One region of the Streptomyces sp. NPDC048481 genome, then DNA from elsewhere that is predicted to be linked to it. Evidence: riboswitches for the same ligand, from Rfam matches in the RefSeq annotation. Region 1 holds a riboswitch; each other region holds the start of a gene.
What was found. A riboswitch is a leader RNA that binds a small molecule or an ion and turns the genes downstream of it on or off. The one in region 1 is predicted to bind cyclic di-AMP.
Positions count from the first base shown of each region.

Region 2: it holds a riboswitch for cyclic di-AMP, as region 1 does, so the genes downstream of both, ACGFSH_RS17390 (transglycosylase family protein) here and ACGFSH_RS10035 (transglycosylase SLT domain-containing protein) in region 1, are expected to answer to the same signal.
Region 3: it holds a riboswitch for cyclic di-AMP, as region 1 does, so the genes downstream of both, ACGFSH_RS28880 (peptidoglycan DD-metalloendopeptidase family protein) here and ACGFSH_RS10035 (transglycosylase SLT domain-containing protein) in region 1, are expected to answer to the same signal.
Region 4: it holds a riboswitch for cyclic di-AMP, as region 1 does, so the genes downstream of both, ACGFSH_RS14005 (M23 family metallopeptidase) here and ACGFSH_RS10035 (transglycosylase SLT domain-containing protein) in region 1, are expected to answer to the same signal.

Region 1 is NZ_JBICXC010000002.1:849,606-857,317, forward strand. Features, by position in the region: gene ACGFSH_RS10015 (ABC transporter permease) at 1-278, opposite strand, end outside; gene ACGFSH_RS10020 (ABC transporter ATP-binding protein) at 265-1,269, opposite strand; gene ACGFSH_RS10025 (outer membrane lipoprotein carrier protein LolA) at 1,337-2,620, opposite strand; gene ACGFSH_RS10030 (polyprenyl synthetase family protein) at 2,936-3,946, opposite strand; cyclic di-AMP (ydaO/yuaA leader) riboswitch at 5,003-5,225, shown strand; gene ACGFSH_RS10035 (transglycosylase SLT domain-containing protein) at 5,230-5,709, shown strand; gene ACGFSH_RS10040 (HAD family hydrolase) at 5,725-6,549, opposite strand; gene fahA (fumarylacetoacetase) at 6,972-7,712, shown strand, end outside.
Region 2 is NZ_JBICXC010000005.1:88,841-96,552, reverse strand. Features, by position in the region: gene ACGFSH_RS17400 (cytochrome P450) at 1-919, shown strand, start outside; gene ACGFSH_RS17395 (transglycosylase family protein) at 1,109-2,176, shown strand; cyclic di-AMP (ydaO/yuaA leader) riboswitch at 2,382-2,566, shown strand; gene ACGFSH_RS17390 (transglycosylase family protein) at 2,570-3,283, shown strand; gene eno (phosphopyruvate hydratase) at 3,644-4,939, shown strand; gene ACGFSH_RS17380 (septum formation initiator family protein) at 5,063-5,539, shown strand; gene ACGFSH_RS17375 (DUF501 domain-containing protein) at 5,561-6,127, shown strand; gene ACGFSH_RS17370 (exopolyphosphatase) at 6,124-7,077, shown strand; gene ACGFSH_RS17365 (NAD(P)/FAD-dependent oxidoreductase) at 7,653-7,712, shown strand, end outside.
Region 3 is NZ_JBICXC010000012.1:2,501-10,212, forward strand. Features, by position in the region: gene dxs (1-deoxy-D-xylulose-5-phosphate synthase) at 1-182, shown strand, start outside; gene ACGFSH_RS28855 (aspartate aminotransferase family protein) at 179-1,564, shown strand; gene ACGFSH_RS28860 (helix-turn-helix domain-containing protein) at 1,662-2,297, shown strand; gene ACGFSH_RS28865 (DUF6126 family protein) at 2,294-2,416, shown strand; gene ACGFSH_RS28870 (tyrosine-protein phosphatase) at 2,442-3,239, opposite strand; gene ACGFSH_RS28875 (alpha-galactosidase) at 3,448-5,523, shown strand; cyclic di-AMP (ydaO/yuaA leader) riboswitch at 5,792-5,985, shown strand; gene ACGFSH_RS28880 (peptidoglycan DD-metalloendopeptidase family protein) at 5,990-6,946, shown strand; gene ACGFSH_RS28885 (SGNH/GDSL hydrolase family protein) at 7,230-7,712, shown strand, end outside.
Region 4 is NZ_JBICXC010000003.1:726,239-733,950, forward strand. Features, by position in the region: gene ACGFSH_RS13990 (MarR family winged helix-turn-helix transcriptional regulator) at 1-499, opposite strand, end outside; gene ACGFSH_RS13995 (dihydrofolate reductase family protein) at 572-1,699, shown strand; tRNA gene ACGFSH_RS14000 (tRNA-Met) at 1,790-1,863, shown strand; cyclic di-AMP (ydaO/yuaA leader) riboswitch at 2,168-2,334, shown strand; gene ACGFSH_RS14005 (M23 family metallopeptidase) at 2,344-3,369, shown strand; gene ACGFSH_RS14010 (aldo/keto reductase) at 3,560-4,504, shown strand; gene ACGFSH_RS14015 (PrsW family intramembrane metalloprotease) at 4,623-6,086, opposite strand; gene trmB (tRNA (guanosine(46)-N7)-methyltransferase TrmB) at 6,158-7,006, opposite strand; gene lhgO (L-2-hydroxyglutarate oxidase) at 7,273-7,712, opposite strand, start outside.

The DNA of each region.
Region 1 (7,712 bases):
GGCACGGCCGCCAGCACGCCCAGCAGGGCGAGCGTGCGCCAGCGCCGGAAGGTCGTCAGCAGTTCGCTGCGCACGATCCCGAAGGTCCATGCCCAGGCCCAGGGACTCCGGGCCGTCCGGGCGGACGGGGACGGCGCGACGGACGAGGAGGACGAGGAGGACGAGGACGGCAGGGAAGGCGAGGAAGCCGACGAGGTCGGAGCGCCGCTCCCCGTGGCCCCGGGCGGCGGCGGGACCGGGTCCCGGCCGTCCGCCGTTCCCGCTTCAGCCCGCGACATCGAACCCCTCCCCCGTGAGCGCCACGAACGCGTCCTCCAGGGAGGCGCGTTCGACGGCGAAGCCACGCACGCGCACGCCCGCCGTCACCAGCGCACCGTTCAGATCCGCGAGATCGCGGCCGGCGGGCGGCGCCTCGGCGCTGACGCCGTCCTCCGCGGCGACGACGTCGACGACGCCCTGTTCCTTCAGCACACGGGCCGCGTCCGCGGGATCCGGCGTCGTCACGACCAGCCGGCCTCTCGCGCCCGCCGCGAGGTCCGCCACCGGGCCCTGCACGATCAGCCGGCCCTGGGCCATCACGGCCGCGTGCGTGCACACCTGCTCGATCTCGTCGAGCAGGTGCGAGGAGAGGAAGACGGTCGTGCCCTCGGCGGCCAGCTCTCTCACCAGGGAGCGGATCTCCCGCATGCCCTGCGGGTCCAGGCCGTTGGTCGGCTCGTCGAGGACGAGCAGGCGGCGGGGCCGGAGCAGGGCGGCGGCGAGGCCCAGCCGCTGTTTCATGCCGAGCGAGTACGCCTTCGCCTTCTTCCCGGCGGCGGCCGTCAGGCCCACCCGCTCCAGCGCGGTCGTGACCCTCGCCCGTCGGGTGCGCGGGTCGGCGGTCGGGTCGGCCGCGTCGTAACGGAGCAGGTTGTCGCGGCCGGAGAGGAAGCCGTACAGGGCGGGACCCTCGATGAGCGCGCCGACGTGCGGCAGGACGGCGCGCGCGGCCCGCGGCATGGGGTGTCCCAGGACGCGGGCCGAGCCGGCCGTGGGCTCGATGAGCCCCATCAGCATGCGGATGGTGGTGGTCTTGCCGGAGCCGTTGGGGCCGAGGAAGCCGAAGACGCTGCCCGCCGGGACGGTCAGGTCGAGGCCGTCGACGGCGAGCTGGCCGCCGCGGTAGCGCTTGGTGAGGGCGCGGGTGCGGATGACGGCGCCGTCGTCCGCCGGCTCCCCGGCGGGCTCCCGCGCGCCCTCGCCCGTCGGCTCCCGCGCCGGCTCCGTCACCCTCGCCCCTCTCCTCCCGCACCGACTCCATCGGCCCTTGCGATCCCCGGCGACGCCCCGGCCCGGGTCACTTCCCGGCGTCGGCCGCCTTCACGAGCGCGTCCTTGGTGACCGCGCCGGCGTAGACCTTGCCGTCGTCCGTGATCAGGGCGTTGACCAGGCGGGTGGAGAAGACCGTGCCGGAGCCGAAGTCGCCGCTCACCTTGTCGCCGAGGGAGCCCAGGAAGCCACCGAGGTCGCCGCCCGCGGTGGAGCCCGAGGGCACGCCCTCGCCGCCCGTGTCGAAGGCCGCGACGGACGTCCAGCCCTCACCGATGACCTTCATGCCCTCGTCACCGGCTCCACCGCCGAGGCCCTGGCCGAACCCGCCGAACCCGTCGAACCCGTCGTGCCCGGGAGCGGGTTCGGCTCCCCGGCCGCCCTTGCCGCTGCCGTCGTGGCCCTCGCCGGCCGCGCCCTCGGTGACCTTCGCGCCCTTGGGGGCGGTGAAGTCGAAGGTGGACGCGGCGGGCTTCGCGAAGTGCACCTGGGTGAAGCCGGCGTCCACGACGGCGGCGCCGCCGCTCGCGGGGGTCAGCGTGAACTTCAGCGGCAGGCCCGTCTCCGCGTCCACGGCGACGCTGATCGCGCCCACGGTGGAGCCGGACTGCTTCGGCTTGACGAGCAGCTTGTACGCGTCGCGGCCCGCGACCTGGACCGTGCCGTCGACGGTCACGGAGGTCGTCTTGTCGACCGCCTTGAGCGCGTCCTCGGTGAGGTCCTTCGGCGTGGCCGGGACCGGGGTGCGCCCCTTGCCCGGCTCCTTGCCCGCGCTCTCGTCGACGGTGGAGTGGTAGACCTCGTTGGACGCGCTGTCGTACCCCCACACGTTCTTGCCGTTGTGGACGACGCTGTACTCGGCGGCCCGCTCCAGCAGCGAGACCTTCTGCCGGTCCGGGCCGTCGGCCGCGACGCGCAGGGTGTGCGTGCCGGACGCCAGCTCGGTGAGCTTGGCCTGGGGGTCGGCGGACGAGCCGTCGCCGCCCTGCGCCGCTCCGGAGAGCAGCCCGCTCTCCAGCCCGCCGAGGTCGGGCAGCCCGAGGTCGGTGGTGATCTTCACCGTTCCGGACAGCTGCTGCACGTCCGAGGCGGCGATCTTGTCGAGGAGCTGCTGCGCGGTGATCTTCGGCAGGTCGGGGTCGCCGGAGTCGGCGAGCGCCGGGACGAGCCCGATCGTCGCCGCCGCGACACCGATCACGGTGACCGGAACGACGTACCGTGCGGCCTTGCGGCGTCGGAGGCGCAGGTCGTCGGCCTCCCCGCCGGTCGCCTCCCCGCCGGTCATGGTGGCGTCGGATTCCTTCGGTGCCATGTGTGCCTTACCTCCGTCGTCGGCGGCGGCTGGTCGTCTCGCGCTGCGTTCCCCGCCCCAAGCCGCCATTCTCACCCGAATCGGTGAGGAGTGGTGTTTTCCGTAGTCCCCATCTGACCAAATCAGCCGACGACAGGCGTCAACCCGAGGGCTCAACTCCACATACGCCTGCGGTATGACACGACCCTGACGTGACGGGGACGGCCCGTAGGGGTGCGGAGGGCGGGCACCCCTGACGGGACGGGAGGAAGCAGGGAAGAGGGGACGGCGAGGCAGGCAGAGGGGGAGGCGGATCAGGAGGCAGAGCAGGCGGGGTCAGCCCGCCCGGTGGACCACCGCGTCGCAGAGCTCCATCAGGGCGGCCTTGGCGTCGCACTCCCGCAGCGGCGCCAGCGCGGCGCGCGCGTCCTTGGCGTACCGCACGGTGTCCCGGCGGGCCTGCTCCAGGGCCGGGTGGGCCCGGAGCGCCGTGAGGGCCTCGTCGAGGCGGGCGTCGTCGCTGAGGTCGGAGTCCAGCAGCTCGCACAGCGCGATGTCCTCGGGCAGCGCCAGCCGCGCCGCACGCTCGCGCAGCCGCAGCACCGGCAGCGTGGGCACGCCCTCGCGCAGGTCCGTGCCGGGCGTCTTGCCCGACTCGCGCGAGTCGGACGCGATGTCCAGGACGTCGTCCGCCAGCTGGAACGCGACGCCCAGCCGCTCGCCGTACTGCGTCAGGACGTCGACGACCGTCTCGTCGGCGCCCGACATCATCGCCCCGAACCGGCAGGCCACCGCCACCAGCGAGCCCGTCTTGCCGCCGAGGACGTCGAGGTAGTGGTCGACCGGATCCCGGCCGTCCGTCGGACCGGCCGTCTCCAGGATCTGCCCGGTGACCAGCCGCTCGAACGCCTCCGCCTGCACCCGCACCGCCTCCGGGCCGAGGTCGGCCAGGATGTGGGAGGCGCGGGCGAAGAGGAAGTCGCCCGTGAGGACGGCGACGGAGTTCCCCCAGCGGGCGTTGGCGCTGGGCACCCCGCGCCGCACGGCGGCCTCGTCCATCACGTCGTCGTGGTACAGCGTGGCCAGGTGGGTCAGCTCCACCACCACGGCCGACGGCACGACACCCGGCGCGTGCTTGTCCCCGAACTGCGACGCGAGCACCACGAGCAGCGGCCGGAACCGCTTCCCGCCCGCCCGCACGAGGTGCTGGGCGGCCTCCGTGATGAAGGGGACCTCACTCTTGGTGGCCTCGAGCAAGCCTTCCTCGACAGCCGCCAATCCGGCCTGGACATCGGCTTCCAGAGCCTGGTCCCGCACGCTCAGCCCGAACGGCCCGACGACGGTCACGAGGGGTCTCCTGTCTGCTGGTGTCCACTGGCGATTACGCGGTTTGTCGATAGGTCGCTGCCACCACTCAAGTCAGCGTATCCGGTCACGTTTCGATCACCGATAGCCCCCACGTCCCCCGGGCTCGAATGGGCTCGCCCGGGAAGCGTCTCCGTCAGGCGGGGCGGTACCGGATTCCACCTGCCGAGTTCCTGATCAGCTCGTACGCCGGGCATCCGCCGGAACACCCATCGGATTACCCCGGCGCCGCGAATCATGCGGCCGCACGCGGCCGCCCCCGGCCACAGACCCGCACAAGCCCGACCACATACCCGCACACACCGGGCCGCAGACCCGCACACACCGGGCCGCAGACCCGCACACACCGGACGCCGGACCCGCACACGACGGGTCGCGGATCCCCACCCGCGGACGCCGGAGCCACACGCCCCCGACGCCGGACCGCCCGCCCCCGTCCCGCCGACCGCTCACCCTTGAGCACGGACCCGCACGCGCGCGAAGGCATCAGGGCGGGCTCACGCTGCCCACGCGCGCCTGCGCCCCCCGCCTCCCGCCGGACCCGGCCCGCACCCACCCACCCCACCCGGCGTGACGACTATCACGCGCCTCCCCCTCCGCGACCGTCGCCCGCTCCCCGCCCCCGGGGCGATGGCGCCACCTCCCTGAAAGAGCGGAGCGGCCTCCCCGAAAGGGCGGAGCGGCCTCCCCGAAAGGGCGGAGCAGCCCACTGGAACGGGCGGAGCAGCCGCCCTCGGCGGGCGGCGCGACGCGACATGGCGGACGACAGCTCATCGGCATTCTTTTAACTACGAGTTGGGGCTAATGCCCGTTTCGCCGCCCTTGTGGACCCGGGTGAGTTGGCTCACTCCACGAGACCGGTCCACACCGGCCCGCTCTTCACCGATTCTCCGCACGCCTCAAGCAAGTTGACCCTTTGCACCCACAAAGGATCAAGCACCCCATAGACCGCAGACCAAGGTCAATAGGGGTGATCTGTGAATCCGGTACTTGTTCCGGACATGTGCTCTCGCATACGTTCCCGGCCTGTCGGGCGGACGCCTAATCCTGCCGCCGCCCATGACACCCATCGAGAACGCACGGCAGGAGCGGGGGAACCAGGTAAGTCGCCGCAACGGATGTTCCTGACGTCCCGGATGTTTTCCGGACGTTCAGGGCGGTCCGTCGCGGCTCGGGGTGAAGTCGCGACCGTCAGGACGCGACCGGGCAGCTCCCCGCCCGAACCCGACAGCTCACCTCGCAGGCGCTGGAGAGGAAAAACCGTCATGCCCGCTGCCGCTCACCGCCGCACCCGCACCGCCCGCCTCGCCCGCAAGCTCGCCGTCGCCGGCACCGGAGTCGCCGTGCTGGCACTCCCGCTCATCGGCGCCAGCACCGCCTCCGCCGCGACCCCGACCGTCGCGACCGCCACCAGCCTGGGGTACTCCAACAACCTCGACGGGTGGATCCGCGCCTCGCTGCACGTCATGGCGCAGCACGGCATCCCGGGGACGTACAACGGCATCTACCGCAACGTCATCCGCGAGTCGTCCGGCAACCCCTACGCCATCAACCTGTGGGACTCCAACGCGGCCGCGGGCATTCCCTCCAAGGGCCTGCTCCAGGTCATCGACCCCACCTTCCGCGCCTACCACGTCGACGGCACGTCCTGGGACTCCTACGACCCGGTCGCGAACATCACCGCCGCCTGCAACTACGCGGCCGCCCGCTACGGCTCCATCGACAACGTCTTCAGCGCGTACTGACAGCCGGCCCCCGGCTCAGGGAAACAGTCTTTCGAGGACGACGGCCACGCCGTCGTCCTCGTTCGACGTCGTGACCTCGTCGGCCATCGCCTTGAGTTCCGGGTGCGCGTTGGCCATCGCGACACCGCGGGCCGCCCAGTCGAACATCGGGATGTCGTTGGGCATGTCCCCGAAGGCGACGGTGTCCTCGGGCCGCAGCCCCAGGTGTTCGGCGGCCAGCGCCAGCCCGGTCGCCTTGGTGACCCCGCAGGGCTGGAGTTCCACCGTGCCCGGCCCCGACATGGTGACCGTCGCGAGCGAGCCGACCACCGAGCGGGCCGTCGCCGCCAACTCGTCGTCCGACAGGAACGGGTGGCGCAGCAGCACCTTGCTGATCGGCTCGCACCACAGGTCGTCGCGGCGGCCGACGCGCAGGGCGGGCAGCGTGGGGTGCGGCATCCGGTAGCCCGGCTCGATGAGCGTCAACCCGTCGACGCCGTCCTGGTCGACGGCCGCGTACAGCTGCCCGACCTCCGCCTCGATCTTGCCGAGCGCGGTCTCGGCCAGCTCCCGGTCCAGGGTGACCGACCACAGCAGACGGTCCGCACCGGCGTCGTACAGCTGCGCCCCCTGTCCGCACACCGCGAGCCCCCTGCTGTGCAGGCGGTCGAGCAGCGGGCGCACGCGGGGCGCGGGGCGTCCCGTCACCACCAGGTGGCGTGCGCCGGCGGCCGTCACCCGCGCGAGCGCGTCGAGGGACCGGTCGGAGAAGGTGTCGTCGCCGCGGAGCAGCGTTCCGTCCAGGTCGGTGGCGATGAGGGCGTACGCGGTGCGCGCGGCATATGCGGTGGGTGCGGCCATGATCAGAGAATACGGACCCCGCACCCCCCGGGTTCGACGGGAACCGAACAGCGACCGGGTCCGGTCCGGTTCTGCCAACTCCCCTCCAACGACTGACCGACGGTGGCTGACGACCGGCTCGAAGAAGCGCCTTTCCGGCACCCGCCCGGCCGGGCGGGTGCGTGGTCGGCCGGGTGCCGCGCGGTCGGGCGGCGCGTGCCCGGCCGGGCGTCGCGTGGTCGGCCGCGCCCGCAGCGCCTCCCCCGCCACCGCCCGGCGCTTCCGCCCGGCGCCGCCTCGACGGCCCGCCCCCGTGTCGCTTCCCCGAGGTCGGCCGTAACGTGTGGCCCGGCTCGGCGCACCCGCGGCATCCGCGCGGAATCCGGCGGGCTCACCTGGCGAGCACCACAGAGCGCACGAACACGAAAGAGAGGCAGTACCCGATGCCCCCCTTCGACCTTGCCGAGGGCGATCCCTTCGGTCCGCACAACCTGCCGTACGGCGTCTTCTCGCTGCCGGGCTCCGCCGAGCGGACCGTCGGCGTCCGGCTCGGCGACCACGTCCTCGACGCGGGTGCGGCGGCCCGCGCGCTCGGCTCGTCCCACGCCGAGCTGCTCGCGGCGCCGACCCTCAACCCGCTGATGGCGGCGGGCCGTCCGGTCTGGACGCAGGTGCGTCGCGAGCTGACGGAGTGGGTGACGAGCCCGGCGCACCGGGCCACCGTCGAGCCCCTCTTCCGGCCCCTGTCCGCTGTGACCCTGCACCTCCCCTTCGAGGTCGCCGACTACGTCGACTTCTACTCCTCCGAGCACCACGCCCGGAACGTCGGCGCGATCTTCCGCCCGGACACCCCCGACACGCTGCTGCCCAACTGGAAGCACCTGCCGATCGGTTACCACGGACGGTCCGGCACCGTCGTCGTCTCCGGCACGGACGTCGTACGGCCCTCGGGCCAGCGCAAGGGCCCCTCCGACCCGGCCCCCGTCTTCGGCCCCTCCGTGCGGCTCGACATCGAGGCCGAGGTCGGATTCGTGGTCGGGACGCCCTCGCCGCAGGGCAGCCCGGTCGCCATGAGCGACTTCCGGGAGCACGTGTTCGGCCTGTGCCTGCTCAACGACTGGTCGGCCCGTGACCTCCAGGCATGGGAGTACGTCCCGCTCGGCCCGTTCCTGGCCAAGTCGTTC
Region 2 (7,712 bases), on a different contig from region 1:
GCAGGAGCTGACCGATCAGCTGCTGGACCGGTTCACGGAGCGGGGCGAGGCCGACCTGATCCACGACTTCGCCTTCCCGCTGCCCATCTACGCCATCTGCGACCTGCTGGGCGTCCCGCGCGAGGACCAGGACGACTTCCGGGACTGGGCGGGCATGATGATCCGGCACGGCGGCGGGCCGCGCGGCGGGGTCGCGCGGTCGGTGAAGAAGATGCGCGGGTATCTGCTGGAGCTGATCCACCGCAAGCGCGCGGAGCTGCCCGCCCGGCCGGCGCCGGGCGAGGACCTCATCTCGGGCCTCATCCGCGCCTCCGACCACGGTGAGCACCTCACCGAGAACGAGGCCGCGGCCATGGCGTTCATCCTGCTGTTCGCGGGCTTCGAGACGACGGTCAACCTCATCGGCAACGGCGCCTACGCCCTCCTCACCCACCCCGAGCAGCGTGCGCGCCTTCAGAGGTCGCTCGCCGGGGATGACGACCCCACCCTGCTGGAGACGGGCATCGAGGAACTCCTGCGCTACGACGGGCCCGTGGAACTGGCGACGTGGCGGTTCGCGACCGAGCCGCTGCGGATCGGCGGGCAGGACATCGCGCCGGGCGACCCGGTCCTCGTCGTCCTCGCGGCGGCGGACCGCGATCCCGCGCGGTTCGCGGATCCCGATGTGCTGGATCTGTCCCGCCGTGACAACCAGCACCTCGGTTACGGCCACGGCATCCACTACTGCCTGGGTGCGCCGCTGGCCCGGCTGGAGGGACGGACCGCGCTCGCCACTCTCCTCACGCGGCTGCCAGACCTCCGACTGGCGGCGGATCCGGCCGAGTTGAGGTGGCGGGGCGGGCTCATCATGCGCGGGCTGCGGACGTTGCCGGTGGAGTTCGCCCCGGAACGCTCCGGCACCGGACAGGTCCGGATCTGAGCGAAAGTCAGCCGGAGTGTGACCGTTCGACGGAGCAAACGTGACCGGTCCTCAACTCTGTGATCTTCACGTGATCTGCGCGGCATGAACTTGTGACAAGTGATCGTCTGCCTATACGTTCACTCGTCAGCGCGACGGGCCGGTCTCGGACGTCGCGCCGGTCACTGCTGTCCAGAGAAAGGCCCTCGCATGCTCTCCGGGAACGGTCGGCACCGTCGCCCCCGTCAGGCTCCGGCCCTCCTCGTCGCGGCCGGGGTGACCGGTTCGGCCATCGCCATCCCGCTGCTGGCCGCCTCCGGCGCCAGCGCCGCCGACGGCACGGTGTGGGACAAGGTGGCGCAGTGCGAGACCGGCGGCTCGTGGAGCGCCGACAAGGGTGACGGCGAGTTCGGCGGTCTGAGCCTCAGCCAGAAGGACTGGGAGACGTACGGGGGGCTCGACTACGCGGCCCGTCCCGACCTGGCCAGCCGCAACCAGCAGATCGCGGTGGCCCAGAAGGTGCTCGCGGCGCAGGGCATCGGCGCGTGGGGGACCTGCGGGCTGACGTCCGGTCTCACCAAGGCGAACGGCGCGCTGCCCGTGGACACGGGCCTGGCGGACGACTCCTCCGGCTCGGCCTCCTCCGGACTGTCCGATCTGTCCCGGGGGCTGTCCGGATCGTCCGGTTCCGGCTCGTCGGACTCGACGGGCTCCTCCGGCGGTTCGGGTGACGGCTCGTCCGGCGCGGGCGGATCGTCCGACTCGTCCGACTCGACCACCGATCCCACCGGTTCGCCTTCGGAGTCCGCTTCCTCCTCTTCCTCGGCTTCGTCCTCTTCGTCCCCTTCGGCCTCTTCCTCCGCCGCGGGCGAGTCCACCGGCTCCGCCGCGGGCAAGGGGGCGGGCGCTACGGGCGACGGATCGCCCACGGTCTCCCCGGAAGTGAACGAGTCGGACAATTCGGGCCAGGAGGTGGGCTCTTGGAGTCTCGTCGACACCGGCTCCCTCGGCTCCGGCCGGCACCGTGGGCCCACGGCCGACGAGAACACGGCCAAGAGCGCCACGGACGTCGCGCCGAGCGGCACCGCCCCCGCCACCGCCGGCCGGCACGCCGCGGCCACCTACGTCGTCCAGGAGGGGGACTCGCTCGCGTCCATCGCCGACTCCCTTGGCCTCGACGGCGGATGGCGTGCCCTGTACGCCGAGAACAGGAGCCTCATCGGCGACGACCCGAGCGACATCGCACCCGGTCAGACGCTCGACACAGGGGTCGAATAGGGCGCAAAACCCGGTAAATACAGCGGGAGTTCACGTCACACTTCGCGCCTAATGTCCGCTTTGGTGAAAGTGTGGGATGAGTCTCAGAAGCCCTGATCGTCTTTGAAATTCGGCGGATCACGTGTCTACGGTCGAGGCCGCTCGGCAACCCGAGCCCCGGCCGTCGCAACGCCGAATCCTGCCAGCGGCAGCCCGGGAACAGTCGTCGCGTCAAGCGCCGTAGGCAGGAGCGGGGGACCCAAGGTAAGTGCCGGGACCGGCTGTAGAGGCTGGATCCGGCTTGGGGTGAAGCCGCCCCTCCGGGAAGCATCGCTTCCGCGGAGGAGCGGCCGGGCAACTCACACGGCCCGAACCCGACAGCTCACCTCGCAGGCGTCGGTGAGGGGATCCACCATGCTGTTTTCCGCCAAGGGCAAGCACCGTCGTCCGTCCAAGGCCACCCGCGCCGCCGCTCTGGCCGGCGTCACCGGTGTCGCCATCGCCGCCCCGCTGATGGCGGCCGGCAACGCCTCCGCCGCCACCGCCTCCGAGTGGGACACGGTCGCCCAGTGCGAGTCCGGCGGCAACTGGTCCATCAACACCGGCAACGGCTACTACGGCGGCCTGCAGTTCTCCGCCTCCACCTGGGCCGCGTACGGCGGCACGCAGTACGCCGCGCAGGCCAACCAGGCCTCCAAGTCGCAGCAGATCTCCGTCGCCGAGAAGGTCCTCGCCTCCCAGGGCAAGGGCGCCTGGCCGGTGTGCGGCACGGGCCTGTCCGGCGCCTCGTACAACGGCGGCTCCGACTCCTCGAACTCCTCCGGTTCGTCCAGCTCCTCCAACTCCTCGGACAGCGGCGCCAGTGCCCGCTCGACCGAGAAGCAGAGCGCCTCGCGCTCCACCGACCGCCCGGCCGCCACCAAGAAGTCCAAGACGGTCACCACCCCGACCGGCAAGAAGGTCAAGAAGGGCGACGGCGAGTACAAGGTCGTCAAGGGCGACACCCTCAGCTCCATCGCCGAGAAGCACAAGGTCAAGGGCGGCTGGCACAAGCTGTTCGAGCTGAACAAGGACATCGTCGAGGACGCGAACCTCATCTTCCCGGGTCAGCAGCTGCACCTGAAGTGACAGCCGGCTCCCCGGCGAGCCCCAGCGCCCCCACGGCCGAGGCCCGCACACTGAGGGCCTCATGAGGACCCGGTGAGGGCCGCCCCCGTCCCCACGGGCTCCCCGCTCCGGTGCGTGTTCCCCCGTACGCACCGGAGCGGGGTTTCTCTGTGTCCGGGCGCCCGTCCGCGGGCCTCCGGCGGCCTTTCTCGGCCACCCCCTTTGTTCCGGGCGTGAACAATAGGTACGGTCTCTCTGTCCACGGGACGGTCGGTCGGCTGCCGACGGCCCGGGGACGGTTAGGCTCTAGCCGCAAGGCCCGTCGCGGTCCGTCATGGCCCGCGGGGCCCCGCACAACCAGCGTCACATCCCAAGAAGGAGATGCTCGTGCCGTCCATCGACGTCGTCGTAGCCCGGGAAATCCTGGACTCCCGAGGCAACCCCACGGTCGAGGTCGAGGTCGGCCTCGACGACGGCAGCACGGGTCGTGCCGCCGTACCGTCCGGCGCTTCCACCGGCGCCTTCGAGGCCATCGAGCTCCGCGACGGCGACCCCAACCGCTACCACGGCAAGGGTGTCGAGAAGGCCGTCCTCGCCGTCATCGAGCAGATCGGCCCGGAGCTCGTCGGCTACGACGCCACCGAGCAGCGCCTGATCGACCAGGCCATGTTCGACCTGGACGCCACCGACAACAAGGGCTCCCTCGGCGCCAACGCCATCCTCGGCGTCTCGCTCGCCGTCGCCCACGCCGCCTCCGAGGCCAGCGACCTGCCGCTGTTCCGCTACCTGGGCGGCCCGAACGCGCACCTGCTGCCCGTTCCGATGATGAACATCCTGAACGGCGGCTCGCACGCCGACTCCAACGTGGACATCCAGGAGTTCATGATCGCCCCGATCGGCGCGGAGTCCTTCTCCGAGGCGCTGCGCTGGGGCGCCGAGGTCTACCACACCCTCAAGAAGGTGCTGAAGACCAAGGGCCTGTCCACCGGCCTCGGCGACGAGGGCGGCTTCGCCCCGAACCTGGAGTCCAACCGCGCCGCGCTCGACCTCATCATCGAGGCCATCCAGCAAGCCGGTTACGTCCCCGGCGAGCAGATCGCGCTCGCCCTCGACGTCGCCGCGTCCGAGTTCTACAAGGACGGCAAGTACGAGTTCGAGGGCAAGTCCCGCTCGGCCGCCGAGATGACGGAGTACTACGAGGAGCTCGTCTCCGCGTACCCGCTGGTCTCCATCGAGGACCCGCTGTTCGAGGACGACTGGGCCGGCTGGAAGGTCATCACCGACAAGCTGGGCGACAAGGTCCAGATCGTCGGCGACGACCTCTTCGTCACCAACCCCGAGCGCCTCGCCCGCGGCATCGAGGAGGGCTCCGCGAACGCCCTGCTCGTCAAGGTCAACCAGATCGGCTCGCTGACCGAGACCCTGGACGCCGTCGAGATGGCCCAGCGCAACGGCTTCAAGTGCATGATGTCCCACCGCTCCGGCGAGACCGAGGACGTCACCATCGCCGACCTCGCCGTCGCGGTGAACTGCGGTCAGATCAAGACCGGCGCCCCGGCCCGCTCGGATCGCGTCGCCAAGTACAACCAGCTGCTGCGCATCGAGGAGATCCTCGACGACGCCGCCGTGTACGCCGGCCGCAGCGCCTTCCCCCGGTTCCGCTCCGCGAACCAGTAGGCGCGGCGGCGGCGCAGCGCGCTGACCCCACGGGGTCAAGGCTCCGCCAGTCGTACGTACGTCCCCGTACTCGGTCCCGTACCGTGTGCGGGGACGTACGCACGTGAAGGGGAGGCGGAGCACATGCCCGTGAAGGACCGGGACCGGTTCTCCACCGCGACCAGGATCAAGCTGCTCGGCGAGCAGACCGCGGCCCGGGTCTACCGCTCCCAGACGAAGCGCCAGGCCCGCCGCTCACGGCTCACCGGGCGCGCCGCCCTGCTGGCGCTCGTCCTGTGCACGCTGATCGTCGCCCTGGCCTACCCGATGCGCCAGTACGTCTCCCAGCGCGCCGAGGTGGCCGACCTGCAACGCGAGAAACAGCAGGCCGGCGAGCGCGTACGGCAGCTGCGCGACCTGAAGGCGCGCTGGCAGGACGACGCGTACGCCGAGCAGCAGATCCGACAGCGGCTGCACTACGTGCTGCCGGGGGAGACCGGCTACATCGTCGTCGACCCGGACGCGGCCCGGCAGTCCCGCGCCGAGCTGGGGGCGGCGGACCGCCCCTGGTACTCGAACGTCTGGGACGGGGTCGACTCGTCGGACGCCTCCGACCAGTGACCGACCGATAGAAAGACAGGCATGGAAACAGCCCCGCCGACCACTCCGCGCACCGAGCCCACCGACGCGGACGTCGAGGCCTTCAAGCAGCAGCTGGGACGGCCGCCGCGCGGCCTGCGCGCGATCGCGCACCGCTGCCCGTGCGGGCAGCCGGACGTCGTCGAGACGGCCCCGCGGCTGCCCGACGGCACGCCCTTCCCGACGCTGTACTACCTGACGTGCCCGAAGGCCAACTCGGCGATCGGCACGCTCGAGGCGAACGGCGTGATGAAGGAGATGACCGAGCGGCTGCGGACCGACCCGGAGCTGGCCGCCTCCTACCGCGCCGCGCACGAGGACTACGTCCGGCGCCGGGACGAGATCGAGGAGCTGAAGAACTTCCCCAGCGCCGGCGGCATGCCGGACCGGGTGAAGTGCCTGCACGTGCTGGTGGCGCACTCGCTGGCGGCCGGCCCGGGCGTCAACCCGCTCGGCGACGAGGCGCTGGCGATGCTTCCGCAGTGGTGGAGCAAGGGCGCCTGCGTGACCCTCGCAGCCGGCCCGGCGGCGGACTCCGCGGCGAACTCCGAGGCGGGGGAGGAGCGGTGACGCGGGTCGCCGCCGTCGACTGCGGCACCAACTCCATCCGGCTGCTCGTCGCCGACGCCGATCCGCGGACCGGCGAGATCGTCGACCTGGACCGCCGGATGACGATCGTCCGGCTCGGCCAGGACGTCGACCGCACCGGACGGCTCGCCCCCGAGGCGCTGGAGCGGACCTTCGCCGCCTGCCGCGAGTACGCGGACGTCATCAAGGAACTCGGCGCGCAGCGGCTTCGTTTCGTCGCCACCTCCGCCTCCCGGGACGCGGAGAACCGGGACGAGTTCGTGCGCGGCGTGCTGGACATCCTGGGCGTCGAGCCCGAGGTCATCACCGGCGAGCAGGAGGCCGAGTTCTCCTTCACGGGGGCCACGAAGGAACTGGCCGGCCGCGACGACCTCACCCGGCCCTACCTGGTGGTCGACATCGGCGGCGGCTCGACCGAGTTCGTCGTCGGCGACGACCGGGTGCGCGCCGCCCGTTCCGTCGACGTGGGCTGCGTGCGGATGACCGAGCGGCACCTGGTCGTGGACGGGAAGGTCACCGACCCGCCGACCGAGCGCCAGATCGCGGCCATGCGCGCCGACATCGAGGCCGCCCTCGACGTCGCCGAGCGCACCGTGCCCCTGCGCGAGGCGCACACCCTGGTCGGCCTGGCCGGTTCGGTCACCACGGTCTCGGCGATCGCGCAGGGGCTGGCGGAATACGACTCTGCGGCCATCCACCACTCGCGCGTCTCGCACGAGAAGGTCCGCGAGATCACCGACCGGCTGCTGCGCTCGACGCACGCCGAGCGCGCGGCGATCGGCGCGATGCATCCGGGCCGGGTGGACGTGATCGGGGCGGGCGCGCTGGTGCTGCTGTCGGTCATGGAGCGGATCGGCGCGCGGGAGGTCGTGGTGAGCGAGCACGACATCCTCGACGGCATCGCCCACGGCTGCGCCGCCGAGGCGCGCTGAGGGGCAGTGCCGGGCGATGCCCTGACCGGGCGGGGCGTCAGCGGCCGCTGTGCCGCCGTGATGGACCGCGGAGCGCAGGGGGCCGTCGCGGTCGTGGGCGATCTCCGACGGCGTCGTGCGGTCCGTCGCCCGGTGCGCTTCGATGCTGTGCGCGCACTCTGCTGAGCAGGCAGGACGCCCGGATGAGCACGCCTCGCGGGCCCTCGGACGCCTCCTCGCGGCGCCCCGTCGGGAAAGTTCGTGAAGTTCTTCACAAGGAATTCGGCCCCGCCGGAGGACGAAGACGTCCCGGTTGACCCTTCCAGGGCCCCAACTGCCGTGTGAACGTGTTCAAAACAGGCGTGCGCGGACGTATCGCGAGGGGGCGGGAGGGGCCCTGCCGGAGCGCCTCACGGCGGCCTCCGGGACCCGGAGAGGCAGCTCAAGCGGCATTGACAACGTCACGCCCTACACGCCGGTTCCCACCTCGCGCCATGATGTGGATCACGCGAGCGGCGGAGGATAGCACACACCCCCGACAAGCTTGTGAAGGGGCGCACGAGCGACCCCCTCCGACCGGGTGGATACTCGATGGCATGAGCACCACGGAGCGTCCCAGGATCCTCGTAGTAGGCGGTGGGTACGTAGGCCTGTAC
Region 3 (7,712 bases), on a different contig from region 1:
TCGGGATCCCGGAGCAGTTCCTCGCGCACGCCAAACGCGGCGAGGTGCTCGCCGACATCGGGCTCACGCCCGTCGAGATCGCCGGCCGGATCGGCGCGAGCCTGGCCGGCGGGGACGCAGGCTCCGTCGCCGGGGCCGCGGCCGGCCCGGCCGGGGAGCCAGTCAAGGAGAAGGCGGAATGACCACGGAGTTCGACCTCGGCGCCCTGCTGGCCGAGCGCGGAGCCGAGCGCTACGAGCTGCACGGCAAGTACCTCAACCACCAGCTGCCGCGCATGCTGCACACCATCGGCTTCGACAAGGTCTACGAGCGCGGCGAGGGCGCGTACTTCTGGGACACGGACGGCAACGACTACCTCGACATGCTCGCCGGGTTCGGGGTGATGGGCCTGGGCCGCCACCACCCCGTCGTTCGCAAGGCGCTGCACGACGTCCTCGACGCCCGGCTCGCCGACCTCACCCGCTTCGACTGCCAGCCGCTGCCCGGCCTGCTGGCCGAGAAGCTGCTCGCGCACAGCCCGCACCTGGACCGCGTGTTCTTCGGCAACAGCGGCACCGAGGCGGTGGAGACCGCGCTGAAGTTCGCCCGCTACGCCACGGGCCGGCCCAGGGTCCTGTACTGCGACCATGCCTTCCACGGGCTCACGACGGGCTCGCTGTCGGTGAACGGCGAGTCGGGCTTCCGGGACGGGTTCGCGCCCCTGCTGCCCGACACGGCCGTCCCGCTCGGCGATCTCGACGCGCTGGCCGCGGAGCTGGCGAAGGGGGACGTCGCCGCCCTGATCGTCGAGCCGATCCAGGGCAAGGGGGTGCACGAGGCGCCGCCCGGCTATCTGCGCGCCGCCCAGGAACTGCTGCACCGGCACAAGGCGCTGCTCGTCGTGGACGAGGTGCAGACCGGACTCGGCCGGACCGGCGACTTCTACGCGTACCAGCACGAGGACGGCGTCGAACCGGACCTGGTGTGCGTGGCCAAGGCACTGTCCGGCGGGTACGTCCCGGTGGGCGCGACGCTGGGCCGGGACTGGATCTTCAAGAAGGTCTACTCGTCGATGGACCGGGTGCTGGTGCACTCGGCGAGCTTCGGCTCCAACGCCCAGGCCATGGCGGCGGGGCTGGCCGTGCTGGCCGTCATGGAGAACGAGCAGACCGTCGCGAACGCCCGGCTGACAGGTGACCTCCTGAAGTCCCGGCTCGCGGCGCTGACCGACCGCTACGAGCTGCTGGCCGACGTCCGGGGCCGCGGGCTGATGATCGGCATCGAGTTCGGCAGGCCCCGCTCGCTGAAGCTGCGCAGCCGCTGGACCGTGCTCCAGGCGGCGCGCAAGGGGCTGTTCGCGCAGATGGTGGTGGTGCCGCTGCTCCAGCGCCACCGGATCCTCACCCAGGTCTCCGGCGACCACCTGGAGGTGATCAAGCTGATCCCGCCGCTGGTCATCGGCGAGGCGGAGGTGGACCGGTTCGTCGACGCCTTCACCGCCGTGATGGACGAGGCGCACAGCGGCGGCGGGCTGATGTGGGACTTCAGCAAGACGCTGGTGAAGCAGGCGGTCGCCAACCGCTGACCGCGGGGACGCTCCGTCCCCTCGGCCGCGGGATCCGGCGGTTTGCCTCTGAGGCAAGGGATTTGCCGCAGAGGCAAATCCAGCCTCCAATGGAGTCATGAACCCACCCGAGCCGGAGCCCTCGGTCCAGCAGGCCGAGGCCGCTCTGCCCGCCGTCGCCCCCCAGCTGCGCGCCCTGCGCCGCCGGGCCGCCCTCACCCTGGAGACCGCGGCCCGCGCCGCCGGGCTGTCGCCCGCGCACCTCTCCCGTCTGGAGACCGGACAGCGCCAGCCGTCGCTGCCGATGCTGCTCACGCTCGCGCGGGTCTATGGTACGACCGTCTCGGATCTGCTCGGGGAGACGGTCGCCGACCGTGACGCCGTCGTCCGCGCCGCCGCCATGGAGCCGACCCGCGCCGGCGGCTGGACCTACTGGCAGGCCGGCGCCTCCGGCCGCGGGATGCAGGCCCTGCGCGTGCAGGTCCCGCACGGCTCCCAGGGCGACATCGTGCGCGTGCACCCGGGGGAGGAGTGGCTGTACGTCCTGAAGGGCCGGCTGCGACTGCGCCTCGGCGACACCACGGACCTGCTGGGCCCCGGGGACAGCGCGCACTTCGACTCGCTGACCCCGCACCGTATCGCCGCCCAGGACCCCGACGGCGTCGAGCTCCTCTTCGTCCACACCTTGTTGCAGAGCCCTGCCGCCACGCTGTGCCTGGGGCCGAACCCGTCCGAGAACGGAGCCACGTCATGAGCGACTACGAGGAGAAGTTCCCCCGCACGCTCTGGATCCGGCTGATCATCTACATCGCCGTCGGACACCTCTTCGCCGCGTTCCTGTGGCTGCTGTTCGAGGTGGGCACCAGCCAGTAGCGGGGTGCGGCGCCCGCGGCCGCCGTCAGTCGAGGAGGCGGTCGCGCAGCCGCTCGCGGGTCTCGGGGGAGAGCCCGAGACCCTGCTCCAGATAGGCGTCGGACCCGCCCCAGATCTCCTCCACGGTCTCGAACGCCGCCGCCAGGTACTCCTCGCGTGCGTCGAAGAGAGGGCTCAGCAGCTCCATGATCTCGGGGGAGTAGGCCTCGCCCGAGGCCGAACTGCGGCGCACCTTGTAGCGGCGGTGCAGGGCGTTGGATTCCAGGTAGTCCCCGAGGATCGCGTCCCGCTCCACGCCCACGGCCAGCAGCGTCACCGCCACCGACAGGCCCGCGCGGTCCTTGCCCGCCGCGCAGTGCATCAGGGCCGGGAGGCTGTCCTCGGCCAGCGCGTGCAGCACCCGCGCGTGCTCGGCCGTCCGCTCCCTGACCATCGAGCGGTAGGAGGCGGTCATCCGGTTCGCGGCCTTGCCGTCGCCGAGGATCCCGCGCAGCTGGTCGACGTCGCCGTCACGGACCATCTGCCAGAACTCGGCGCCGTCCGCCGGGTCCGACAGGGGCAGGTTGACGTTGCGCACGCCCGGCAGTTCGACGTCCGGGCCCTCCAGCTTCTGGTCCGCGGCGTTGCGGAAGTCGAAGATCGTGTGCAGGCCGAGGCCGGACAGGAACGCGGCGTCCTCGTCGGTCGCGTGCGCGAGGTGACCGCTGCGGAAGAGCACGCCGTGACGCACGCGCCGGCCGTCCACGGTCGGCAGCCCGCCCACGTCCCGGAAGTTGCGCACGCCGGCCAGCTCGGGCTCGGTCGACGGGATCTGCTGCGTCACTGGGGCTCCCTCCCTGTCGGTCACCGTCGGCGCGGCTCCTGTGGCCGACGGGACATCTCCCCGACCATACGACATGGGTACCCGGGGCAACGGGTTGTCCACAGGACGTCCGCCCAGGTGGGAGTCGGGTCGCCGAGGGTTGCCCGACGGGCCGACCGCACTCGATGATGTCGGTGTTTGATCGCACCTGTTCGAAAGTGGGGGCTTGATGCCCGAGATCGCCGACAATGGCCGTACGTGGCTCCTTTCGGGGCCCACGAGCAGCTATGCCCTCCATCTCACCGAGGCCGCCGAGCTGGTCCATCTGCACTGGGGCCCGCGCATCGCGCTCGCGGACGCCGAGGCGCTCGCCGCGCTCGCGCCGCAGGAGCGCGGCGCCTCCTTCGAGGCCCCGCTCGACGGGCACGAGGAGTACCCGGTCGAGGGCGGCCCCCGCTTCGTGCGGCCCGCCCTGTCCGTGCGCACCGAGCAGCGGCGCGGCACCGAGTGGGCCTTCGAGGCCCACGAGAGCGACGGCGACGAGCTGCGGCTGCGCTTTCGCGACGCCGGCCTCGCGCTCACCCTGCACTACCGGATGCGCGGCGACGTCGTCGAGCGGTGGGCCACCGTGCGCAACGAGGGCACACAGCCCCTGGAGCTGCTGCGCGCCGACTCGGCCACCTGGACCCTGCCGCTGCGCGACGCCTGGCGGCTGTCCCAGCTGCACGGCCGCTGGGCCGCCGAGTCGCGGCTGACGCGGTCCCCGCTCACCTACGGCGAGAAGGTCATCGGCAGCCGCCGCGGCCACACCGGACACCAGCACCTGCCCTGGGTCGCCCTCGACACCGACGCCACCGAGGAGCGCGGCGAGGTCTACGGCTGCGCGCTGGCCTGGTCCGGCTCCTGGCGGATCGCCGTCGCCCAACTCCCCGACGCGCGCGTGCAGATCACCGGCGGCGCCGGATACGACGACTCGGGCCTGCTGCGCCTCACCGCGGGCGAGGCCTTCACCACGCCCGTCTTCGCCGGGCTGTGGAGCGACGCCGGCTTCGGCGGGGCGAGCCGCGCCTGGCACGCCTACCAGCGCGCGCACGTCATCCCGGACGCCGAGCAGGACCGGCCGGTGCTGTTCAACTCCTGGGAGGCGACCTACTTCGACATCTCCGAGGAGCAGCAGGCGGCCCTCGCCCGGCGGGCCGCGGCGATCGGCGTCGAGCTCTTCGTCGTCGACGACGGCTGGTTCGGGGCGCGCACCGGCGACCACGCCGGACTGGGCGACTGGCACGCCAACCCCGACCGCTTCCCCCACGGGCTCAAGCCCCTCGCGGACCAGGTGCACGCCCTCGGCATGCGGTTCGGCATCTGGGTCGAGCCCGAGATGGTCAACCCCGACAGCGACCTCTACCGGGCGCACCCCGACTGGGTGCAGTTCCAACCGGGACGAAAGCGTACGGAGTTCCGCAATCAGCTCATGCTGAACCTCGCGCGGGAGGACGTCCAGGAGTACCTCTGGGAGCAGCTCCACGGGCTGCTCTCCAGCGCCCCGATCGACTACGTCAAGTGGGACTTCAACCGGTGCTTCACCGACGCCGGCTGGCCGGACGACGCCTATCCGCAGCGCCTGTGGGTCGACCACGTGCGGGCCCTGTACCGCCTGCTGGACCGGCTGCGGGAGGCCCACCCCGGCGTCGCCTTCGAGTCCTGCTCGGGCGGCGGCGGGCGCGTCGACCTCGGCATCATGAGCCGCACCGACCAGGTGTGGACCTCCGACAACACCGACCCGCTCGACCGGCTCGACATCCAGCACGGCTTCAGTCAGATCCATCCCGCGCGCGTCATGGCCGCATGGGTCACCGACAGCCCCAACGCCCAGCTCAACGGCAGGGTGAGCTCGCTGCGCTTCCGGTTCGTCAGCGCCATGGCGGGGGTCCTCGGCGTCGGCGGCGACCTCTCCGAGTGGAGCGAGGACGAACTCGCCGAAGCGCGTCGCTGGGTGGATCTCTACAAGGACATCCGGCCGCTCGTGCAGCAGGGCGACCTCTACCGGCTGCGCCCTCCGGCGGGCGGGCTGAGCGCCGTGCAGTACGTGCGCGGCGACGAGAGCGTCGTCCTCGCCTGGCTGCAGGCCCAGCGGTACGGCGAGCCCGTCCCCGCCCTGCGGCTGCGCGGACTCGACCCGACGGCGTCGTACGAATGCCGTGAAACGGGCGAAGTGCACCGGGGTGCGGTGCTGCTGCATCACGGACTGCGGACCGGGCTGCGCGGCGACCTCGATGCGACGGTTATCCGCCTGCGTCGCATCTGAGCTTTCTGTCCGAATTGAAGCCTTAGTTCCAACTCGCCGGGAAGTAAGGGAACCTGGAGCACCGTCACGTGAGCAGCGTCATATCGGTGACCGTACGTCGTGCGTCATGTTCACGTAATTCGCAGGGTTCTCCTGTGCCTTGAGGGGGAGAGAGGCACTTGTTTCACGCAGGGTGACGGGGGATGCCCGGCGGGGATCAAGAGAAACGCGTGAACCGTGCAACCTTCGCTTGTCTCCGTGCGTCCGGGTCGCTTACGTTCCACCCCAATCCGGACGGACGCCGAATCCTGCCACCGCCCGGATCCCGCACACTCACCCGTGCATGGCAGGAGCGGGGGACCCACAGGCACAACCGCCTGTTCCGGTTCCCGGAACAGGCTAGGGGTCAAGTCGCGCCTCGGCGCGGCCGGGCATCTCCAGCCCGCACCCGACAGCTCACCTCGCAGGCGCCGGAGAGGAATCCGTCATGCCCGCGAAGGGTAAGCACCGCCGTCCCAAGGCCCAGCGTCTCACCCGCTCCATAGCCGTCGCCGGAACGGGCGGAGCCGCACTCGCCCTGCCGCTGATGGGCGCCTCCGGCGCTCACGCCGCCACCCCCGGGTCGGTTGCGCAGACGTCCGCGCAGTCCGTCGCGCAGACGGCCCCGGAAAAGGCCGTCCAGGCCGCCGGGACGACCCGCAAGACCGCCACCGCGAAGACGTACACCGTGCGGTCCGGCGACTACCTCTCGAAGATCGCGGACGAGCAGAACGTCAGCGGCGGCTGGCAGCGGCTCTACCGCGACAACCGCGCGGTCGTCGGCGACGACCCGTCGCTGATCCACCCCGGCCTCCGGCTGTCGATCGGCAAGAAGGCCGCCTCCGGCGCCCACCAGCCGTCCGGCTCGTCGTCCTCCCGGTCCGCGGCCCCCAAGTCGCAGTCCGCCACGGGTTCGTCGAAGGCTTCGCAGTCCTCCGCGTCGAAGGCGCCGGCCTCCTCCTCGAAGACGACCCAGGCCGCCGAGAGCAACGCCGGCGGTTACGTCCTGCCGGTGTCCGGGGCCGTCGTCGGCACCCCGTACCACCAGTCGGGCAGCATGTGGTCCAGCGGCTATCACACGGGCACGGACTTCGTCGTCCCCACCGGCACCACCCTGAAGGCCGTGGGCGCGGGCACCGTCGTGTCCGCGGGCTGGGGCGGCGCGTACGGCAACCAGGTCGTCATCAGGCTCGCCGACGGCTACTACGCCCAGTACGCCCACCTCTCCCAGCTCTCGGTCTCGGCCGGCCAGACCGTGACCGCGGGCCAGCAGGTCGGCCTCTCCGGGGCGACCGGCAACGTCACCGGTCCGCACCTGCACTTCGAGATCCGCACCACGCCGGACTACGGCTCCGACGTGGACCCGATCGCCTACCTGCGCGCGCACGGCGTCTCCGTCGGCTGACCCCCCGGCAACCCCGCCTGACACGCAGCCGAAGGCCGGGCCCCACCGATCGAAGTATCCGGGGCCCGGCCTTCGTGCTGTCCGCACGCCACCGGTCCCGCACCGCGCGGAGCCGTCGCGGACCGACGGCGTCCCGGCGCGATCGCCTATTCCCTGGTTGGCAAATTCTTTAGGAGTGGCTTATCTCACCGACCGTCAACACCTGCCTACGGTCGCGTAAGTCACATTCGAAGGTGAATCATGAACTGCTGTGGCAGACGATTCGAAGAGTGACAACAGATCAGTGATCGGGTCGTACGTGGCGGTGGGGGACAGCTTCACCGAGGGCGTAGGCGACCCCGGCCCGGACGGGGCCTTCGTCGGCTGGGCGGACCGGTTCGCGGTCCTCCTCGCCGACCGGCGGCCCGAAGGCGACTTCGACTACACCAACCTCGCGGTCCGCGGAAAGCTGCTCGACCAGATCATGGAGGACCAGCTCCCCAGGGCCGTGGAACTCGCCCCGGACCTGGTCTCCTTCTGCGCGGGCGGCAACGACATCCTCCGTCCCGGCACCGACCCGGACGAGGTCGCCGAGCGCTTCGAGCGCGCGATCTCGGCCCTGAGCGCCGTCGCCGGCACCGTCATGGTGACCACCGGCTTCGACACCCGTGGCGTCCCCGTGCTCAAGCACCTGCGCGGCAAGATCGCCACGTACAACGGACATGTGCGCGCCGTCGCCGACCGCTACGGCTGTCCGGTGCTCGACCTGTGGTCCCTGAAGTCCGTC
Region 4 (7,712 bases), on a different contig from region 1:
AACGCCGGCGCCAGGGGAGGTCCTCGGGCGCCCCCTCGTTCTCCCCGTCGCCCTGGAACCCCCGGGCGATCTGCGTGAAGATCTCCTCCAGCTGCCCCACCTGCTCGGGGGTGAGCCGGTCGAACAGGGCGGCCCGGACGGTCGCGACATGGCCGGGGGCCGCGTCCCGCAGCACCGCCATGCCCTCGTCGGTCAGCGCCGCGACGCTGCCGCGCTTGTCCCACCGGCACTCCTCGCGCCGCACCAGTCCGTCCTTCTCCAGCCGGGACACCGCGTAGGTCAGCCGGCTGCGGGTGATCTTCAGCCGCTCCGCGAGGTCGGTCATCCGCAGCCGCCGCTCCGGGGTCTCGGAGAGGTTGGCGAGGATGGAGTAGTACGGATGGGGCATGCCCGCGTCCTGCTGGAGCTGCCGGTCGATCGCGTCCTCCAGCAGGAGGTAGCCGGCAACGTACGCGCGCCAGGCGCGCTGCTCCTCGGGGGTGAGCCAGCGGGTCGTCATGCCCCCAGTGTAGGTTTGTTTCAAACTTGAACCAAGATCGCCGTCGGAAGACACCAGCCCGGGAGCACGTAGATGCCGTACCCGTACGTCCTGCTGTCCGCCGCCGTCTCCCTCGACGGCTACCTGGACGACACCGGCCCCGAGCGGCTGCTGCTCTCGAGCCCCGCCGACTTCGACCGCGTCGACGCCGTACGGGCCTCCGTGGACGCCATCCTGATCGGCGCCGGCACGATCCGCGCCGACAACCCCCGGCTCCTCGTGAACTCCCCCGAGCGCCGCGCCGCCCGCGTCGCCGCCGGACGGCCGCCGTACCCCCTCAAGGTCACCGTCAGCGGCTCCGGCGACCTGGACCCCGACGCGAACTTCTGGCACACGGGCGGCGCGAAGGCCCTGTACACGACGGACAAGGGCGCCGAACGGGCCCGCGCGCTCGGCATCGCCGCCGACGTCGTCCCGCTCGGTCCCGACCTGGACTGGCGCCGCCTCCTCACCCACCTCCACGACGAACTCGGCGTGCGACGCCTCATGGTCGAAGGCGGCGGAACCGTCCACACCCAGCTGCTCCGGCAAGGGCTGGCCGACGAACTCCAGCTCGTCCTCGCCCCGCTGTTCGTGGGCGACCCGGACGCGCCCCGCCTCTTCGGACCCGGCGGCTACCAGGGCGGACGCCTGCGCCTGGTGGAGACCCGGCGCATCGAGGACGTCGTCCTGCACCGCTACGAGCCCACCGCCCCCGGCGCCGGACCGCTCGCCGCCGCGGCCGACCGGCACTGGCTCGCCCTGGCCTGCGAGCTGGCCGCCCAGTGCCCGCCCTCGGACACGGCGTTCAGCGTCGGCGCGGTGATCGTCGCCGCCGACGGGACGGAACTCGCCCGCGGGCACTCCCGCGAGGCCGGCGACCCGCTCGCGCACGCCGAGGAGGCCGCCCTCGCCAAGATCGGCCCCGCCGACCCGCGCCTGCGCACGGCCACCGTCTACAGCAGCCTCGAACCCTGCGCCCGCCGCTCCTCCCGCCCCGCCCCCTGCGCCCGGCTCATCCTCGACGCGGGCGTGCGCCGGGTGGTCACGGCCTGGCGGGAACCGGACACCTTCGTGACCGAGGCGGACGGCGCCGGTCTGCTGACGGCCGCGGGCGTCGACGTCCTCCTCCTGCCGGAGTACGAGGAGCGGGCGAAGGCCCCCAACCGGCACCTGGTGTGAGGCGTCCGGGTGCGAGGCGTCCTGGTGCCAGGCGTCCGGGGAGCGTGGTCATCGGGGCCCCGGAAGTAGCGTAGACTGGAGTCACAACGACGCGGGGTGGAGCAGCTCGGTAGCTCGCTGGGCTCATAACCCAGAGGTCGCAGGTTCAAATCCTGTCCCCGCTACTGAAGGCCGAGGGCCGGAATCCGAAAGGGTTCCGGCCCTCGGTGCGTTCCCCCCCCGAGCTTCCCCTCACGGTCCGTGAGCGTACGGCCGCCCTGTGCGCGGGCGCTGAGTCGCCGTCAGAACGCCTGTGGCCACGGGGGCGTACGAGGACGGGGTCAACTCGCCCGTTTTCGGCCGCTGATGGCCTGAAAGTCCAGGTCGGAAATGTTGTTGATCAAGCAGAAGAGCTTGGAAACCCACCCCCGGGTCTATTAACGTTCGATAACGCAGCGCGGCCGTCCCAGCCGGCACCAGAGCCGGCTCCGTGCGCACGCGCCGAATCCCGCAAGGGAACCGGGGAACCACCACCTTGGGGTGAATCACGCGGAAGCCGTCGTGAACTCGTAGAGTCCACGGCCGGTATACGCGCGTAGGAGACCTTCCCGCTCCGAACCCGTCAGCTAACCCGGTAGGCGACGGAAGGAAAGGAGCGCGCCCGCGTGGCGTCCAACCCGCCTGCCCCCGAGGCCCCGTACGCGCCGAGCCAGCGGTCCGCCGACTCCTTCGGCTACGGCGACTACCGCACCGACGAGGGCCCCTGGGAGGAGTGGAACCCCACCGCGGACTCCGTCCGCCCGGTCCGGGGCAAGCACCGGGTGGCCAAGCAGCGCGGCGGCGGGTTCGCCCGCAGCTCCACCGTCCTCGGCGTCGGCGTCATAGCCGCGGTCAGCGCGGGCGGGATGGCCAGCGCCAACACCGGCAAGGCCCCGGTCTCCATCTCGATACCGGACCTGCCGAACGTCGGCTCCCTCATCTCCGACGACGAACCCGCCCCGCAGACCGCGTCCGCCCTGACCGCCTTCGGGTCCGAGACCGCCGCCGACACCTACGACAGCGGCGCCGCCGACGCGGGCGAGGCCCTGCGCAGCCGGATCATGGCGCAGGTCGAGTCGCAGCACACCCAGTACGAGGTCAAGGCGGCGGCCGCCGCGAAGAAGGCCGAGGCCGACGCCGTCGCCAAGGCCGAGAAGGAAGCGCGGGCCAAGGCCGCCGCCGCGAAGAAGAAGGCCGCCGAGGAAGCCGCCGAGAAGGCCGAGGCCGCGCGCCTCGCCGAACTGGCCAAGCAGTACACGCTGCCGACCTCCTCCTACACGATCACCTCGACCTTCGGACAGGCCGGCTCCCTCTGGTCCTCCGGCTACCACACCGGTCTGGACTTCGCCGCGCCCACCGGCACCCTCATCAAGGCCGTCCACAGCGGCACCGTCACCGAGGCGGGCTGGGCCGGTTCCTACGGCTACCGCACCATCCTCACTCTGGACGACGGCACCGAGCTGTGGTTCTGCCACCAGTCGTCGATCAACGTCAGCGTCGGCCAGAAAGTGGCCACCGGTGACGTGATCGGCCGCGTGGGCGCGACCGGCAACGTCACCGGCGCCCACCTCCACCTCGAGGTGCACCCGGACGGCAACCCCACCGGCATCGACCCGGCGGCCTGGCTGCGCGGCAAGGGCCTCAACCCCTGAGACACCCCCTGGGGCGTCCGTCGGGGACGTCCCGCAGGACGCCCTGGAGCACGCGGCGGGGGACGCCGTCGTGGACACCCCGGAAGCCGCGCCGGGCAGGCCCTGGGGTACCGGGTGCGGTGCCGTTGTTCACATGTTGTTCGCGGTGCGGGCGGAATGGGCGCGGCCGTCGTGGCCGTTGAGTTGAACCATGACTGTTCTGCGCACTCTCGGCTCCTCCGACCTCGAGGTCTTCCCGCTCGCCCTCGGCGGCAACGTCTTCGGCTGGACCGCGGACGAGACGGCCTCCTTCGCCGTGCTCGACGCCTACGCGGCCGCGGGCGGCAACTTCGTCGACACCGCCGACTCCTACTCGGCCTGGGCCGACGGCAACTCGGGCGGTGAGTCGGAGACCGTCATCGGCAGGTGGGTGAAGGCGCGGGGCAACCGCGACGACGTGGTCATCGCCACCAAGGTGAGCCAGCACCCCGAGTTCCCCGGCCTGTCCGCCGACAACATCAAGGCCGCAGCCGACGCCTCGCTCCGTCGGCTGGGCACCGACCGCATCGACCTCTACTACACGCACTTCGACAAGACCGAGGTGCCGGTCGAGGAGATCGTCGGCGCGCTCGACGAGCTGGTGCGGGCGGGCAAGGTGCGGCACATCGCCGCCTCCAACATCTCTCCCGAGCGCCTCCAGGAGTCCCTGGAGTTCTCCGACCGCGAGGGTCTGGCCCGGTACGTCGTCCTCCAGCCCCACTACAACCTGGTCTCGCGCGACACGTACGAGGGCCGCCTCCAGGACGTCGCCGCCCGCTTCGGCCTCGCCGCCGTCCCGTACTACGCGCTGGCCTCCGGCTTCCTCACCGGCAAGTACCGGCCCGGCACGACCGTGCGGAGCGCCCGTTCCGGCGGCGCCGCCAAGTACCTCGACACGGAGCGGGGACGCCGGGTCCTGAGCGCCCTGGACGAGGTCGCCGCGGCCCACGACGCCGAGGTCGCCACGGTCGCCCTGGCCTGGCTCGCCGCGCAGCCGACGGTGGCCGCGCCGATCGCCTCCGCCCGCACGGCCGAGCAGCTGCCCGCGCTGCTGGCACTGGCGGACCTGGAACTGACGACCACGGAACTCGACGCGCTGACGCGGGCCTCGGCCTGATCCGGGATCCTGCGGGCTGATCCGGGACCCTGCGGGTCGCGGCCGGCCCGGCCCTCGGGCTGAGGGGCTGCGGTGAAGCGGCTTCGGTCCGAAGCAGGCGTCGGCTCGCGCCCGTGCTCTAGCGGTACGGGTAGGGGAAGGGGCTCGGGCCCGCGGGGTGGCCGGGGCCGCCGTGGCCGGGGGGCGGACCGGCCGGGCCGGACGGGCCCGCGTAGCCCGCGCCCGGCGGATACCCGTAGCCGTACCCGTAGCCCGGTCCGGGGCCGGCGGCCTGGCCGTACGGCTGGAGCGGACCGGGGCCCGGACCGTACCCGTAGGCCCCGTACACCGGCCAGGGCGGCGCAGCCACCGGCACCGCAGGAGCCGTCATGCGGGCCGCGTGGTCCAGCGCGGGCCGGGCGATGTCCTTGCGCCGCCACAGCTCGTTCAGCAGCTCCCGCTCCCGGACCACGAAGTCCGCGTCGGCGCGCCCGCGCCGGCCCCGGTGCCGCAGGAACGCGAGCGACGTCGCGTACGCCTCGTACCTGGCGACCTCCCGTGCCGCCGCCTTGCCCAGATGGCGGCCCGCGTGTTCCCTGGCCAGCCGCCGGGCCCGCATCGAGCCGAGGGCGAACGGCTCCGCCGGTGCGAGCCAGCCGGCGGCCGCGTAGGCGGGCAGCTCCTCGCGCACGGTGCGCAGCTCCCGCTGCCGGGTCCACACCACCAGCCAGGTCAGCAGCCCGAGCGCGGGCAGCATGAACGCCGCGTACACCGCGAAGAACCCGAACTCGCCGAACGTGGAGGAGCCGTTCCACAGGGCGTGCATGCCCATCGCGAGCAGCAGTCCGCCCAGCGGGAGCAGCACGCGCCGTACGTGCCGGCGGGCCCCGGACTGCGCGGCGACGCCGAAGCCGAGCCCGGTGAGCACGGTGAACAGGGGGTGCGCGAACGGCGACATGATGACGCGGACGAAGAAGGTCGCGGCGGTGACGGAGGCGATGCCGGTGTCGCCCGTGAGCTGGTCGGTGCCGAAGGCGGTGCCCAGGTAGAGGATGTTCTCGGTGAACGCGAAGCCGGTGGCGGTGGTCCCGGCTATGACGACTCCGTCGACGACGCCGGTGAAGTCCCGTCTGCGGAAGAGGAACACGAGCAGCACGGCCGCCGCTTTGGCGGACTCCTCGACGATCGGCGCTATGACGGTCGCCCCGAGCGTGTCCGCGCCGGACGGATCGGCCGTGGCGGTGGCTATCCACCGGGTGGCGAAGCTGTTGGCGACGATGGCTATCAGCGCCGCCGCGCACGCGCCCCAGGCGAAGGCGAAGACCAGGTTCCGCCAGGGGCCCGGCTCGACCCGGTCGAGCCAGCGGAACGCGGCGACGAGCAGCGGCACGGGCAGCACCGCGAGGCCCAGTCCCACGAGGAAGCCCTCGGTCCCGGTCTGTTCGCGCACCAGGGCGAGGATCACCAGCCCGGACAGGGTGAGCAGGGTGATCAGCGCGCCGTACCGCACCCACCTGCGCTGCCACCAGTGCGCGTGCCTGAGCACACCGTCCTCGGGGGCTCCGCCGGGCGGATGCGGCGGGTAGGGCGGAAACGGACTGATGGCCACGGCATCGACCCTAACGAGGGAGGGGACTGTGGTGCGGGGGCGGTCGGTCGGCGGCCCTTGACCGGTCAGCGGTCCCCGGCCCGGACGCGATGCTGTACGCGACGGAAGAGCAGATCGTTCACCACGTGACCCTTGTCCAGCCCCTGGCCCTCGAAACGGGTGAGCGGACGGAACTCGGGCCGGGGCGCGAATCCGCCCTCGGGCCGGGTGTTCTCGAAGGCGGGGTGCGCGGTGAGCACCTCGAGCATCTGTTCCGCGTACGGTTCCCAGTCCGTGGCGCAGTGCACGATCGCGCCCGGCCTGAGCCGCGTCGCGGCCAGGTCGAGGAACTCCGGCTGGATGAGACGCCGCTTGTGGTGGCGCTTCTTGGGCCAGGGGTCGGGGAAGTAGACGCGCAGCCCGTCGAGCGAGTCCTCCGGCAGCATCTCGCGCAGCAGGATGATCGCGTCGCCGTTGGCGACCCGGATGTTGGTGAGTCCGTGATGGTCCGCGAGGTTGAGCAGATTGCCCTGGCCGGGCGTGTGCACGTCCACGGCGAGGATGTCGGTCCCCGGATCGGCGGCCGCCATCTGCGCGGTCGCCTCGCCCATGCCGAAGCCGATCTCCAGCACGACCGGTCGGTCGCCCGCGCCGAACAGGGCGGCGAGGTCGACGGGGTGCCCGTCGATGTCCAGCCCCCACTTGGCCCACAGCCGTTGCAGCGCGTCCGCCTGCCCGGCCGTCACCCGGCTGCGGCGGGGCTGGAAGCTGCGGATCCGCCGCTCGAAGTGCGACCCGGCGGGGTCGGCCTTCGGCCCGTCGGGGAAGCGGGGCTCCCCCTTGGCGCGGGTGTGCCGGACGGACTCACCCGGGTGGTGGTGCTCGTCGCCGGGGGAGGGCTGAGGGGCTGCGGGGGTGTTCACGGAATCAGACACAGTGGGGACGATTTTACGGGGGCGGGGCGAGTGGCTGCGGCGCGGAGCCGCCGGGGTGCGGGGCCGCCCCGCGCGCGAGTGCGTCCCGCGCACCGAGCGCGTCACGCGCCTCGCGCGGGGCGAGCGGGCCCTGTGGGTCACCGGGGCCTGCCGGCCGCGCGCTCGGGCGGGCCGGTCCGGGCGAGCAGGGCGGTGCGCACGGCCGGGCGGTGCGCACGACGGGGCGGTGCGCGACCTGGCGGCGCGGCGACGGCGCCTGTCGCGGCTCATGTGCCGTTCAGGGCGAGCAGTGCTCTGCGGGCCACCTCCCGGCCGATGGGCAGCGAGGCCGTCGCCGCCGGGGAGGGGGCGTTCAGCACGTGGACGGCCCGGCGGCCCTCCCGGATGAGGAAGTCGTCGACCAGACCGCCGTTGCGGAGCACGGCCTGCGCGCGCACGCCGGCCGCCGTCCGCACCAGGTCGTCCTCCTCGACCGCCGGCAGCAGCCGGCGCACCGCGTCGACGAACGCCGCCTTGGACACCGACCGCCGCAGCTCGCCCAGCCCGTAGCGCCAGTGCCGGCGGCCCATCCGCCACACCCCGGGCCAGGCCGCCGTCCCCATGGCCTCCCGCGGCCGTACGACGCCCCACCCGTAACCCTCGCGGGCCAGCGCCGGCACGGCATTGGGGCCGACGTGCACACCGCCGTCGATGCCCCTGGTCAGAT